Regions from separate parts of the Serratia sp. PL7 genome, predicted to be linked through region 2. Evidence: riboswitches for the same ligand, from Rfam matches in the RefSeq annotation. Region 2 holds a riboswitch; the other holds the start of a gene.

What was found. A riboswitch is a leader RNA that binds a small molecule or an ion and turns the genes downstream of it on or off. The one in region 2 is predicted to bind thiamine pyrophosphate.
Region 1: it holds a riboswitch for thiamine pyrophosphate, as region 2 does, so the genes downstream of both, thiM (hydroxyethylthiazole kinase) here and thiC (phosphomethylpyrimidine synthase ThiC) in region 2, are expected to answer to the same signal.

Annotation. Positions count from the first base shown of each region.
Region 1 covers NZ_CAMFLB010000007.1:129,000-136,297, forward strand. The annotation lists gene gutQ (arabinose-5-phosphate isomerase GutQ) at 1-761, shown strand, start outside; gene N6G83_RS26695 (inhibitor of vertebrate lysozyme family protein) at 844-1,302, opposite strand; gene N6G83_RS26700 (hypothetical protein) at 1,322-1,621, opposite strand; gene thiD (bifunctional hydroxymethylpyrimidine kinase/phosphomethylpyrimidine kinase) at 1,608-2,408, opposite strand; gene thiM (hydroxyethylthiazole kinase) at 2,405-3,199, opposite strand; TPP riboswitch at 3,236-3,327, opposite strand; gene rluF (23S rRNA pseudouridine(2604) synthase RluF) at 3,439-4,188, shown strand; gene N6G83_RS26720 (phosphoethanolamine transferase) at 4,565-6,151, shown strand; gene N6G83_RS26725 (YgdI/YgdR family lipoprotein) at 6,233-6,448, shown strand; gene glsA (glutaminase A) at 6,560-7,298, opposite strand, start outside.
Region 2 covers NZ_CAMFLB010000037.1:3,079-10,376, forward strand. The annotation lists gene purD (phosphoribosylamine--glycine ligase) at 1-159, shown strand, start outside; gene N6G83_RS50160 (DUF1481 domain-containing protein) at 211-849, opposite strand; gene hupA (nucleoid-associated protein HU-alpha) at 917-1,192, opposite strand; gene N6G83_RS50170 (YjaG family protein) at 1,382-1,972, opposite strand; gene nfi (deoxyribonuclease V) at 2,024-2,707, opposite strand; gene hemE (uroporphyrinogen decarboxylase) at 2,724-3,788, opposite strand; gene nudC (NAD(+) diphosphatase) at 3,826-4,593, opposite strand; gene rsd (sigma D regulator) at 4,695-5,210, shown strand; TPP riboswitch at 5,315-5,437, shown strand; gene thiC (phosphomethylpyrimidine synthase ThiC) at 5,555-7,298, shown strand, end outside.

The DNA of each region.
Region 1 (7,298 bases), on a different contig from region 2:
CCCCGTCGTTTTTCGTCCATCCGGCGGAAGCCTTGCATGGCGATTTGGGGATGATCGGCGCCGAGGATGTGGTGATCTTCATCTCCTATTCCGGCCGCGCCAAAGAGCTGGATCTGATCCTGCCGCTGCTGGCAGAGAGCAAGATCCCAGTCATTGCCATGACCGGTGGCAAAGAGTCGCCACTGGCGCTGGGTGCTGCCTGTACGTTGGACATCAGCGTTGAACGTGAAGCCTGCCCGATGGGCCTGGCACCAACCTCCAGCGGAGTGACTACGCTGATGATGGGGGATGCATTAGCGATGGCCCTGATGCGCCAGCGTGGTTTTAATGCAGAAGACTTTGCCCGCTCCCATCCAGGTGGCAGCCTGGGTGCTCGCCTGCTAAATCGCGTCCATCATTTGATGCGTACTGGCGATCGCCTGCCGATGGTGCAAGAAAGCGCCAACGTGATGGAAGCCATGCTGGAGTTGAGCCGTACCGGACTAGGCTTGGTAGCCGTATGTGATGCACAGCAAAAAGTGGTGGGCGTGTTTACCGACGGTGACCTGCGCCGCTGGTTGGTGAAGGGTAATAGCCTCAATGATAGCCTCAGCCCGGCGATCACTCGCCCCGGCTACCGCTTGCCAGAACAGTGGCGTGCCGGGGAAGCCCTGGAAGCGCTGCACGAACAGCACATCAGCGCCGCTCCGGTGGTAGATATCGATGGTGTACTGGTAGGGGCAATCAACCTGCACGACCTGCATCAGGCCGGGATCGGCTGATAGTAGCAAACCTCTCAAGCAGGGGCGTAGCATGCTACGCCCGCTTAACGGCCTTGGCGCGTAGCTTTGCCCCTCAGCAGCGTTACTTCCAGTCTGGATTACCCTCAAACTGTTTCTTCAGCAACGCTTTCATCTGATCATCCGGTTTACCCAACCATTGATATTTGGCGTATTTCTTCGGATGGTCAATGGCCTGCGGCTTATTGGGCACTTCAATCCGCACGCCCCAAGCCTGGGACTTGTCTGCTTTAAAAGCCACAATCATAAAGTTATTGGCGCAGTCATGCGGCTTGCAGATGTTACCGATCTGGTAGCTTTGCCCTTGCCAGGTGACGGTTTCGGCTGGTGTGGAAGTGCCGATCCCTTTGCGCGCCCAACCCGGTAACTGTGCCTGGCCCTTCACCATATTTTTCCAACTGGTTTGGTAGCCCGGCTGCTGGATCAGATCTGAAGCAGTGATAATCTGTTCGGCAAAACTGCCGGTGCTAAATCCAAGCAGGGCCGCAACCAGGGCTCCCAGCAACCTCTTTTTTCCTATCATGGTCTTCTCCCTCGGTAAATCAAAAGCGTAGCTCCAAGTAGCTCAGACCACAATTAAACGGGAAAGTTGGCCCAGCGTTTTTCGTCAGACAACCTGCCAGTACCCTTTTTTGGTTGCCCCAACCCTGATTAACCGCTTTCCTTCCAGGAAGCGGTGGTAAATTTTCTTCCGACATTTCTTCCGACATTTCTTCCGACATTTCTTCCGACATTTCTTCCGACATTGTGGCAAGGCGTCCCCGCTTGTCACCAATACCTTCGATTAATGTCACCACCCGTTTAGCCAGCTTAAACTCAATCTCTGGCTCACCACCAAGCATGGAAATGATGCACCGGCCCAATACCCTGCCCCACCTCCAGGCTATCGGCCTGCTGTAAAGCCAGTTGCAGGTAGTTTTTTGCCGCTGCCACGGTATCGGCCCAGCTCTGGTGGCGCGGACGCAGGGCAGCCAGTGCCGCAGATAGGGTGCAACCGGTGCCGTGCGTGTGCCTGGTCGCTATGCGCGGCGCACTAAAGCGCTGCTCAAAGCCAGGAGCAAATAGCCAATCTGGGCTTTCCTCTTCACTTAGATGCCCCCCCTTCATCAACACCGCCTGACAGCCCATCGCCAACAATGCCTGGCCCTGCTCACGCATTTGCGCTTCGTTTTGTGCCGGAGCACAGGCCAGCAAAGCAGCGGCCTCAGGCAAGTTAGGCGTGATAATGGAAACCAATGGCATTAGCTCACGGCGGATGGATTCCACCGCATCCGGTGCCAGCAGCGGGTCACCACTTTTAGCCAGCATCACCGTATCCAGCACCACATAAGGCAGCTTGTAATGGCGTAGGCGCTCGGCCACTGCCCGCACGATATCGGCATTAGCCAACATGCCGATTTTAGCGCTATCGATACGCACATCGCTGAGTACCGAATCCAACTGGGCGGCCACAAATGCCGGTTCGATATGATATACCGACTGCACGCCACGGGTATTCTGCGCCACCAGCGCGGTGATCACGCTGGTGCCATAGGCCCCCAACGCGGAGAAGGCTTTCAGATCGGCCTGAATACCGGCTCCGCCGCTAGGATCGGTGCCAGCGATGGTGAGTGCGTTAATTCGTTTCATAGCAGATCCTCCATCCGCAGTTGGTAGAGGGCATCCAGAAAGGCGGCAGTAAAGCTGCCAGGGCCAGAACACTGCGCCGTGGCCCTTTCACCACATAGCGCCATCACGCGGCAAGCGGTGGCAACGTTATCCAGCCGATCGCCCGGCAAACTGCAAAATGCTGCTGCAACCGCTGAAAGCGCACAGCCAGTCCCCACCACGCGCGTCATTAATACATCACCACCCGTAACGGCCCAGTCTCGCTCGCCATCGGTGATGTAATCTGTCTCACCGGTGACGGCCACAATAGCCCCGCAATTACGCGCCAATACCTGTGCTGCGGGTAATGCCACCAGCGAGTCATCCTGGCTATCTACGCCACGGGCGCTGGTCTGCAGGCCGCTCAATGCAATGATTTCCGACGCGTTGCCACGGATCGCCACAGGCCGCAGGGTGAGCAAACGGCGGGCGAAGGTAGCGCGATATTCCAATCCCCCAACGGCAACCGGATCCAGTAACCAGGGTTTTTCAGCACAATTGGCAGCCTCTATGGCGGCTAGCATTGATTCTGCTCGCGATGCATGCAGGGTGCCGATATTGATCAACAGCGCATCGGCCACGCGACTGAACTGCGCGGCCTCTTCCGGTTCCACCACCATCGCGGGAGAAGCACCAAGCGCCAGCAGCACATTGGCCGTCAGCTCTTGCACCACTTCGTTGGTCAGGCAGTGGATCAACGGAGGTTGGCGTTTAAATTGGTTAAAACAGGCCGCGGCACGGGTGCCGGGTAACACATCAGGTCGAGTAAACATAATGCTCCCAACCGGCGTTCAAGAAGGCGGGTACCGGCTGAGATACCGCGACATCCCTACGCTGGCATAATCCAGATCAGGTAATACGGGTAATTTCTCAGCCCCTAAGGGCACCCCGAGTCGACGTTTGCCATTATTAGCGCTGCCGCCAGTGAGGTCAATCACGCGATAGCGTCAAAAAATAAAAAGAGACTCCGTCCCCCCCAGGTAATGTATAGTTCGCGTTTGACGGGGAAACCATGCTAACTCACTCATCTATCCGCCTTAACAAATACATTAGCGACAGCGGCATTTGTTCTCGTCGCACGGCCGATCTCCACATCAAGGAGGGCCACGTTTTCATCAACGGCCGGTTAGCCGCCTTGGGCGATCAGGTATTGGTCGGGGATATGGTGAAAGTTAACGGCCAGCCGATCGAACCGCGTAGTGCGGACGATTTGGTGCTTATCGCACTGAATAAGCCTGTTGGCATCATCACCAGCATGGGGAAGCACGTGCGGGATAACATCGGTGATTTCGTTAATCACAGCAGACGCGTCTTTCCTATCGGACGCCTGGATAAAGACTCCCAGGGGCTGATTTTCCTGACCAATGACGGCGAGTTGGTCAATAAGATCCTTCGTGCTGGCAATAATCATCAAAAAGAGTATCTGGTCACCGTCAACAAACCGGTGACCGATGAGTTTATTCAGGGCATGAGCGCAGGCGTCCCCATCCTGGGCACGGTGACTCAAAAATGCCTAGTGGAGAAAGAAGCTCCGCAGGTGTTTCGCATCACCCTGGTGCAAGGGCTTAACCGCCAAATCCGCCGCATGTGCAAATATTTTGGTTATGAAGTCACCAAGCTTGAGCGCGCACGTATTATGAACATCGTTCTGAAAGGGTTGCCGCTGGGCGAATGGCGGGATTTCACCACAGAGGAACGGCGCGAGCTATTTAAACTGGTTGAACACTCCTCATCCGAGGATATTTCCTCCCCGCTTCAATAACGCCAGATTTAAGCGACAGTAGCAATATAGCTCCTCGGACCATACTGATTAACCTGATACAAAATGCTCTGGATGCCCCTAAAAAGGGGGCGTACTGATAACGATCCGTTCACATAAAGGGGGCTGCAATTTTCTTGAATATCCGCACCGTTCCACTTTACTTCTCTTTCCGCTCGAAATTGCAATCAACCTCTCAAAACAGCCCGTAATTATCAGTTGATCTTGTTTTCATTCGGCTCTATCTTCTCGCATCCGGGTACATGAAGCGGCTCGCTGGATGCGGTCTATCCCTCCTCCCCCTTTCCGTCTACCACACGGATTTATGACTCTTCTCTTGTCAGAGTTACCACACAGCATTTGATAACTTTCGGTAAACATGAACTCAACGGTTAAAGATACCCTGGCAGCACGTGACGTCACCCTAACCCCGTGGACAGGCTTTTATTTCCTGCTGTCGCTGCTGATCAACTTCGCCCTCGGCTATCCATTTAGTCTGCTGTATGCCGTGGCGTTCGGCTGTGTGTTACTGCTGCTGTGGCGTCTCAGCCCACGCTTGCAAAAGAGTGTGATCGGGCTGTGTAGCCTCATCGCTGCCATGTATTTCCCGTTTGCTCAGGCCTATGGCTCGCCCAATTTTAATACCCTGCTGGCGTTACACTCGACCTCGGTGGAAGAGTCCAGCGAGATATTGACCATCTTCCCGTGGTACAGCTATCTGGTGTCGCTGTTTATTCTGGCTCTGGGCATTATCGCGTTGCGCCGTAAGCCAACCCCGAAAGGCGCTTGGAACACCCTCAACAGCTTATGTCTCACCATCAGCGTGGTCTGCTTTTTTGTCACGCCAGTACAGAATCTGGCGTACGGCGGCGTGTTTAAATTGACCGATTCTGGTTATCCCGTGTTTCGCTTCGTCAGAGATGTGATCGTCAATAACCAGGAAGTGATTGATGAAAAAGCCCGTATGCAGGCGCTTTCGCAACTGAAAGATTCCTGGAACGTGCTGGCGGTGAAACCGAAGTATCACATTTACATGGTAGTGATCGGCGAAAGCGCGCGGCGAGATGCCTTAGGTGCGTTTGGTGGGCACTGGGACAATACCCCCTTTGCCAGCCACGTAAACGGCACGCTATTGCTTAACTATATTGCGGCCAGCGGATCAACACAGAAATCGCTCGGCATTACGTTAACCCGTGTTATTAACGGTAAACCCCAGTATCAAGATAACTTCGTCACGTTGGCCAATCGGGCAGGTTTTCAGACCTGGTGGTTCTCAAACCAAGGCCAAATTGGTGAATATGACACCGCTATCGCCAGCATTGCCAAACGTGCCGATGAAGTGCAGTTTCTGAAAAACGGTGATTTTGAAGCAGATAAGAATACCCATGATGAAACGCTGCTCAAGATGACCGCCCAGGTTTTTGCCGCCCCGCGCAACACTAACCCGCAGCTGATCGTCTTGCACCTGATGGGTTCACATCCGCAAGCCTGCGACCGAACTCAGGGGAAATACGTGGACTTTGTACAATCCAAAGAAACCTCCTGCTATCTTTACACCATGACGCAAACTGACAGCCTGCTAAAACAGCTCTATCAGCAGTTACGCGATACCGGGGAAAGTTTCTCAATGGTCTACTTCTCCGATCACGGTCTGGCGTTTAAAGAGCGCGGTACCCAGGTGCAATATCTGGCGCACGATGACCAGTTTCAACAAAATTTTCAGGTCCCCTTTATGGTGCTTTCCAGCGATGACACCGAACACCGCCTGATTAAAGCCCCTCGTTCAGCCAATGATTTCCTGACCTTTTTCGCTTCGTGGACCGGGATAAAAACCAAAGAGCTGACGCCGAAATACTCGTTTCTTTCCGAGCAAAAAGCCGGCCCCGTCTATATCACCAACTTTAAGCTCAAGAAGGTGGACTACACCCATTTACCGACGGATATCTTTGAAACCCAAACGCGCTGAAGTGTAACAAGGTAGCCTTTGCATCTCGGGCCACTTTGTCTGTAATATGAGGCAGTTAAAATGGAAAGAGCCTGTTGACCAATGAAAAAACTCACTTTTCTGCCTCTCATTTTCCTGACACTGGCGCTGGCAGGTTGCACCAGTGACTACATTATCACGACTAAATATGGCGATAGCCTACAGGCCCACGGCGAACCGGACACTGACCGCAATAGCGGTATGACCAGCTATACTGACATGAACGGCGACTATCATCTGATCAATACCAATGATATTTCAGGGATAGTCAAAAAATAGCCTTTCCTGCGGCTGCGTGACTTTCACGCCCGCCATGCGTAAAGCCTTGCCATGGATTGCAGCGGTTGCATTTTTTATACAGGCCCTTAGAAACTGGCGGCCTGTTCATGATTAACGCCCCCGATAAAGGTTATATCCCATTTGCTGGGCAACAGCCGCAACCATTTTTTGCCCCCGCACGCTGTTACCAACGGGATCAAGTGGTGGTGAGAACGCAGCAATCCCCATTACACCAGGCACCACGGTCAAAATACCGCCCCCAACACCACTTTTACCTGGCAAACCAACGGTGTATGCCCAATCGCCAGAACTACCATACATCCCTTCCATCGTCATTTCTGCCAAAATAAAGGGCGTGTTAGACTCTGTCAGCACTCGCTTTTTGCTGACGGGGTTGATACCACCGGCGGCAATTGTCGCCCCCATCGTGGCCAATTCAATGGTATTAAGCAGCGTTGAACATTGACGGGTATACACATCGCAGGCTTCCATTGGATCGCAGTACATCGCATCGGCGCTATAGAGTAACCAGGCGATCGCACGGTTATGGAAGTTGGTCGTTTGCTCTGAATCATTCACCTCGTCAGAGAGTGCGATTTGTGCACCCGCTAACTGCTGTTGCATATCAAGAATACGCAACCAGCGGTTTTCACGGTCACTCGCTTTCACTAAGCTCACCGTTGACATTGCCCCGGCATTCACCAGCGGCGAGAGGGGTTTACCTTTATGTAGCTCCAGAGCAATCACTGAGTTAAAGGGCAAGCCAGTGGGATCGGCACCAATCTTGTCCTGAACCTGTTGTGGGCCAACATCTTCCAACGCCAAGGCGAGCGAGCACACTTTTGAAATT
Region 2 (7,298 bases):
GTTGTGACCAACGGCGGGCGTGTGCTTTGCGTTACGGCTTTGGGCGCAACGGTGGCTCAGGCTCAGCAGTTAGCCTATCAGCTAGCGGAAGGTATTCAGTGGCAAGACAGTTTCTGCCGCAAGGATATTGGTTACCGTGCTATCGCACGCGAGCAGTAACAGCTAGTTGAGATAACAGCCAGGCTCTGTTCGCAGAGCCTTTTTTATGCGCTAAAGGGTATCTTTGGTGGGTTCCCAACTGCAGAAATCATTATTTGCCACCAATAACAGCTCACGACCTTCCGGCCCATCCAACCAGGCTACGTTCACTGGCTGACTGCTGTTGGCCGCACGCCGCATGATCCACTCTTCAGCCTGTTGGTCCAAACCTGGCTTCACGACTTCGCCGTTACACAGCTTCACCGCGCCTTGCTGCCAGTGCCCCTGTAACAGTCGAACTCGACCTGCATTAAGCGCATCGCTCAATTCCAGTATCCGCCGTGCCTGATATTGATAGAGCACGACTTCATCGTTGGAGAGTTTCTGGCGCTGAGTGGCCAGTTGGCGCTGCATAAAGCTGACAGTACCATTGGCGGTAAAACGCAGTTGAATGGAGTCGCGATCGCCATCGGCATCGGTGCGTTTGATTTGGTACAACACGCCATGTTGATATTCATACAGCGTTGTGACGGTACCCGGCCCGCGATAAGGGCTGTAGACGCTCAACAGCGCCACAGGCTGCTGCTGGCCGTCATCCATCCGCCACACACGCATTACCCCCTGGTCGGCCACAAAGCCGCTGGCGGTAAAGGTTGGCGGGGCAGAATGGAAACTACAAGCACTCAAGGCAGCAACAACCGTAACCGCCATGAGTGCCCGTTGAATAAACAAAAGGGGCGCCGACGCCCCCCTGTTTAAACCTTTCACTAACACGCGATTAAGACTTGACCGCGTCTTTCAGTGCTTTACCAGAAACGAACGCAGGCACGTTAGCTGCTGCGATTTTGATTTCTTTACCAGTCTGTGGGTTGCGGCCAGTGCGCTCGCTACGATGGTTTACCTTGAAAGTACCGAAACCAACCAATTGTACTGCATCACCTTCTTTCAGGGACTCAGTAATGGCAGCCAGGGTAGATTCCAGAGCCAGCTTAGCTTGAGCCTTGGAAAGGTCAGCCTTCTCTGCGATTACATCAATCAGTTGAGTCTTGTTCATAAGTTATCCTTACAGTGTGTTTATCGTTTGCAAAGCATCGAGTGCGACGGATATGCCGATGGACAGCACTCTCCTGCATACACGCACCGATAGCCACTTTTTTTTCGCCCCCCAAATGTAGACCAGACAGGGTGCGGATGTGAAGCCTTAAGGCACGACAAATCAGACGTTAAATCACGTTTTCTTGCCTTATTGCGTTAAATTTATCCCAATGTTACTCACCGCGGCCTCTCGCAGGTCAGATCGTAACCCTTTGATCAGATCCAGATCACGCTCTTCGCAGGCGGCCAACAGGCGGAAAATCTCCCATTGAATGTCCCATTCTTCCTCAACGGCAGGCAGAATTTTCAACTCTTCGTCGGTCATTTCTTTGCCAGCCTGGGTCATTTCCAACATCGCCACGGTGCGAATTGAGGTTTCGCTGATGGCAATGGCGTGCTCCAACGTCTCTCCGCTGAGGCGCGAATGGATCAATTCCCCTAATGCAATGCAGGCATCAATCGCTGGGTAAACGCCGTAAAGATCGTAATCTTCTGCCGACGGGATCGCCTCTTCCAACTTTTCCAGTTGGCTGTCAAAGTTGACCTTGGCGTCTTTCACCACCAGCGTTTCCCAGACCAAGTCCAGGATACGGCGATAAACAGCCGGGTCGCCAAACTCCGTCTGCAGGCAGAACATCTGGTAATTCGGGTACATACGCTCGCACAGGCAGGCCATAAAGGTCAAATGCTGCCAGCTTTCCAGCTTTTCCAAGCGTAAATGAATCGGGTTACGTAGCATTGTCTACTCTCTTACTCATTATCTGCCGCGCAGTGTACCCGAAATCGCTCATTACGACACCTCTGGATGCTGCTGTAACCAGCGTACAAAGGCCGGGCGGCGTGAGGCAATGGCATCGGCCCACCGCGTGGGCTCCGGCAAACGGTAGCCTGCCATGCAGCGTTGCACCCAAGCCAAGGCGCTGTTGGTGCTCACGCGATGGCCCGTGGCGATAAATAACGGATTACAGCGCTCTTTGCTGCGCCATACCCATCCCAACTGTTCACCCTTGTCCTCCAGCGCGGCCAGCGAGCCAACGGTAGCGTCCAGCGGGGAAAATTTACCACATAAACGCTTCTTGGCCACGCCAATGGTCGGCACGTTGACCAACAGGCCAAAGTGGCTGGCAACCCCCAGGCGTCTTGGATGGGAAATACCGTGGCCATCGACAAAGATCAGGTCGGGTTTCTGTTGCAGTTGCTCCCAGGCGGCGATCAGCGCAGGGTACTCGCGAAACGAGAGAAATCCGGGGATATAAGGCATGGTGGTGCTGATACGAGCGATTTGATACTCCACCAGCTCGAGTGAAGGATAGCGCAGGATAGCAATGGCGGCGCGTGTTACCGCACCCTCTTGTTCAAAACCGACGTCCGCACCGGCGATAAACGCCGGTGGGTCTTGCAGAAAATCATCGTGACGAATGACTTCCCCGGCGCGCCTTAGCTGTTCGGCGCGCAGAGCCTGAGTATCGATCACAGCGTCTCCTTGCGGTTTAGCGGTGGTATTTGGCCGACAGCGCATGCACCGCTTCAACGAAGGCCCCGGCGTGTTCCGGTGGCACATCTTGATGAATACCGTGGCCAAGGTTGAAGACATGACCTTCGCCCTGGCCAAAACCGGCCAGAATGGTTTCCACTTCCTGGGCGATGCGTTCCGGTGCGGCATACAGCATGGAAGGATCCATATTCCCCTGTAGCGCGACTTTATCGCCCACACGGCGGCGCGCGTCGGCAATATCGGTGGTCCAATCCAGGCCCAGCGCATCGCAACCCGTGGCCGCCATCGCTTCCAGCCACTGGCCGCCGCCTTTGGTGAACAGCGTCACCGGCACCCGGCGTCCGTCATTTTCACGCAGCAGGCCATCGACAATTTTATGCATATAGTGCAGTGAGAATTCGCAATAATCACGCCCCGTCAGCACGCCGCCCCAGGTGTCGAACACCATTACGGACTGCGCCCCGGCCTTGATCTGGGCATTGAGATACAGGATCACGCTGTCCGCCAGTTTATCCAGCAGCAAATGCAGCGTCTGCGGCTCGGCATACATCATTTTCTTCAGCTTGGTGAATGCCTTGCTGCTGCCGCCTTCAACCATATAGGTCGCCAACGTCCATGGGCTGCCGGAGAAACCGATCAGCGGCACTTCACCCTTCAATTCACGACGGATGGTGCGCACCGCGTTCATGACATAGCCCAGTTCATCTTCCGGATCGAATGCAGGCAGCTTCTCTACATCGGCACGGCAGGTGATTGGCGAAGAAAAACGCGGACCTTCCCCGGTTTCGAAATAGAGCCCAAGCCCCATGGCATCGGGAATGGTGAGAATGTCGGAGAACAGGATGGCGGCGTCCAGCGCATAACGACGCAGGGGCTGTAATGTCACCTCGCAGGCCAGTTCGGCATTTTTGCACAGCGACATGAAATCCCCGGCCTGAGCACGGGTGGCTTTGTACTCTGGCAAATAACGACCGGCCTGGCGCATCATCCATACAGGGGTGAGATCCACCGGCTGGCGCAGTAGCGCACGCAGGTAGCGATCGTTCTTCAACTCATTCATTTCTTGGGCTCCCTTGATTATCTGCCGCCATTGTACATTATTCTGCCCGACACAGCGCCACGGTGTCCTCGATCAGGCGGCGCGCCACGGTACCAGGCGGTGGCAGCAGCGGCAGTTGGTCATAGCGATACCAGCCCGCATTGAGCAACTCTTTCGGATCGTGGAGCAGTTCGCCGCTCTGATACTCGGCCATAAACGCCATCATCAGCGAATGAGGGAACGGCCAGGGTTGCGAGGTCACATAGCGCAGGTTGGTAATGGCAATATTGCTCTCCTCCATCACCTCGCGCGCCACGGCCTGCTCCAGGGTTTCCCCCACCTCGACAAACCCCGCCAGCACGGTATGGATGCCACCACGGTGGCGCACATGCTGTGCCAGCAGGATCTCATCATTGCGGCGGATGGCGACAATCACGCAAGGGGCAATCTGCGGGTAATAACGTTCGCGACAGTTATCACAAAGACAGGCGCTTTCGGTTCGGCTAAGGTGCATCTCATGACCGCAGTAGCCACAGAACCGGTGCGAGCGGTAAAAGTCGGCCAGCTGTACGCCGCGCCCGGCCAGTTGGAACAGGCCACGATCGAGACTGAGCAGTTGCCGCACCGATCCCATCTCTTTCGGCATCGGTTGGCGCACCAGCCAGACCGGTGCTCCCTCCCATTCGCCAATCTGACGAGCCGGTCGGCCTTGCAAGGAAAATAATGCGGCAGAACCAAACGGCAATTCACCGTTTGGTAACCAAATTTTGCTTTCATGGCTGACGATCCACCAGCCATTTTCGTTACCCGTTAATGCAAGTTCCATATGTTGTTGCACAACCTCTGCTTCACTGGCAATCTAGGAATGCTCTTTGTTACATTTTATTAACTTACCACTTTTTCTTTCTCTTACACACGGAGTCAATCATGCTAAACCGATTGGAAAGCCTGACTCAGCGCGTTGGTGGCAGTAATGAATTAGTCGATCAATGGTTACAGGCCCGCAAACAGCTGCTGGTAGCCTATTGCAGTCTAGTCGGCATTAAACCCAACAAAGAAAAGCATACGCCGCTCAATGAAAAAGCGCTGGAGAACTTTTGCCAGAATCTGGTGGATTATCTCTCTGCCGGGCATTTTCACATTTATGACAAAATTATCAAACAAGTGGAAGGCTCTGCCAGCCCCAAGATGGCGCTAGCCACCAAGTTCTACCCAAAATTACAGGGCAATACTGAAATCGTGATGGCGTTCCATGACCGCTACACCGAAGTCGTTATCGATCAGGACGTGTGTGAAGAACTCAATCAGGCACTGTCAGATATCGGCGAAGCCCTGGCGTCACGTTTCGCTTTGGAAGATCAGTTGATCCAGCTGGCGACAGAAACCTGGCAGCAGGGCCAACCGGGCACCACGAATACTGAATCTATGTCTCATCCAGCCTAATTATCCCCCTATAGATTTCAAGTCGTAGCCAGGCGGTCAACAACGCTACGGCTTGAAAGATGACGGGGGAGGGCTTGTGGTTTTTGTTGACCCTCTTATACTGAGGGCTCTTGTCGGAGTGCCTAGCGCTGATTTTTCATCAAATTAGCCAGGCTGAGACCGTTAATTCGGGATCCGCGGAACCTGATCGGGTTAATACCCGCGAAGGGAACAAGAGTAATCTATCGCCATAGGCAAGATGCTCCCACCAGGGGCTGTGCCTGCCTTACCGGCTACCATCATTACTCCCTCCGAGCTCCAGACAAGCAATTTTCCACACATCACTACACTGATAGGAATTTGCTATGTCTACCGTGAACCAACCTCGTGCCCGTAAACAACAGCGTGACCAGGCGCAAGATTTTATCGACTCTCTGCAAGGCGTTACCTTCCCCAACTCACAGCGGATCTATCTCGCTGGCTCGCGCAGCGATATCCAGGTACCGATGCGTGAGATCCAGCTCAGCCCGACGCTGATCGGCGGCAACAAAGATCAGCCCCAATATGAACAGAACGAACCCATTCCGGTGTATGACACCGCAGGGCCATATGGTGATCCGCAGGCGGTGCTCGACGTACATCGTGGCTTGGCAAAAGTACGAGCGAGCTGGATCGCCGAACGTGCCGATACCGAAGCGTTAAGCGGCGTCAGTTCCGGCTTCACACAGCAACGACTGGCCGATGTTGGGTTAGACCATCTGCGCTTTGAGCACCTGCCGCTGCCCCGCAAAGCCTTGCCGGGTAAATGTGTTACGCAGTTGCATTACGCTCGCGCCGGTATTGTCACCCCAGAGATGGAATTTATCGCCATTCGCGAAAATATGGGCCGTGAGCGCATTCATGGTGAAGTGCTGCGCCACCAGCATCCTGGCCAGAGCTGGGGCGCAAATCTACCGGAAAACATCACGCCGGAATTTGTGCGCCAGGAAGTGGCCGCTGGCCGCGCCATCATCCCCGCCAACATCAACCACCCGGAATCCGAGCCGATGATTATTGGCCGTAATTTCCTGGTGAAGGTAAACGCCAATATCGGCAACTCGGCGGTCACCTCTTCGATTGAAGAGGAAGTCGAGAAGTTGGTGTGGTCAACCCGCTGGGGCGCTGACACCGTGATGGATCTCTCCACGGGCCGTTATATCCATGAAACCCGCGAATGGATCCTGCGCAACAGCCCGGTGCCGATTGGTACAGTGCCGATCTATCAGGCGCTGGAAAAAGTGAACGGCGTGGCGGAGAACCTGACCTGGGAAATGTTCCGCGATACCCTGCTGGAACAGGCTGAGCAAGGCGTCGATTACTTCACCATTCACGCCGGGGTGTTGCTGCGCTATGTGCCGATGACCGCCAAACGCCTGACCGGCATTGTCTCCCGTGGCGGCTCGATCATGGCGAAGTGGTGCCTGTCGCATCATCAGGAAAACTTCCTCTATCAGCACTTCCGCGAGATCTGCGAAATTTGCGCCGCTTACGATGTCTCGCTGTCACTCGGCGACGGCCTGCGCCCGGGTTCGATCCAGGATGCCAATGACGAAGCGCAATTCGCTGAGCTGCATACGCTGGGTGAACTGACCAAGGTTGCCTGGGAATATGACGTGCAGGTGATGATCGAAGGCCCTGGCCACGTGCCGATGCAGATGATCCGCCGCAACATGACCGAGGAGCTGGAACATTGCCATGAAGCGCCGTTCTACACGCTGGGGCCATTGACCACCGATATCGCTCCGGGTTACGACCATTTCACCTCAGGGATCGGCGCGGCGATGATCGGCTGGTTCGGCTGCGCGATGCTTTGCTACGTGACGCCGAAAGAGCATCTGGGGCTGCCTAACAAAGAAGACGTGAAGCAGGGGCTGATCACCTACAAGATCGCCGCTCACGCCGCCGACTTGGCAAAAGGCCATCCGGGCGCACAGATCCGCGATAACGCCATGTCCAAGGCGCGCTTTGAATTCCGTTGGGAAGATCAGTTCAACCTGGCGCTGGATCCACAAACCGCCCGCGCCTATCACGACGAAACGCTGCCGCAAGAATCCGGCAAGATCGCCCACT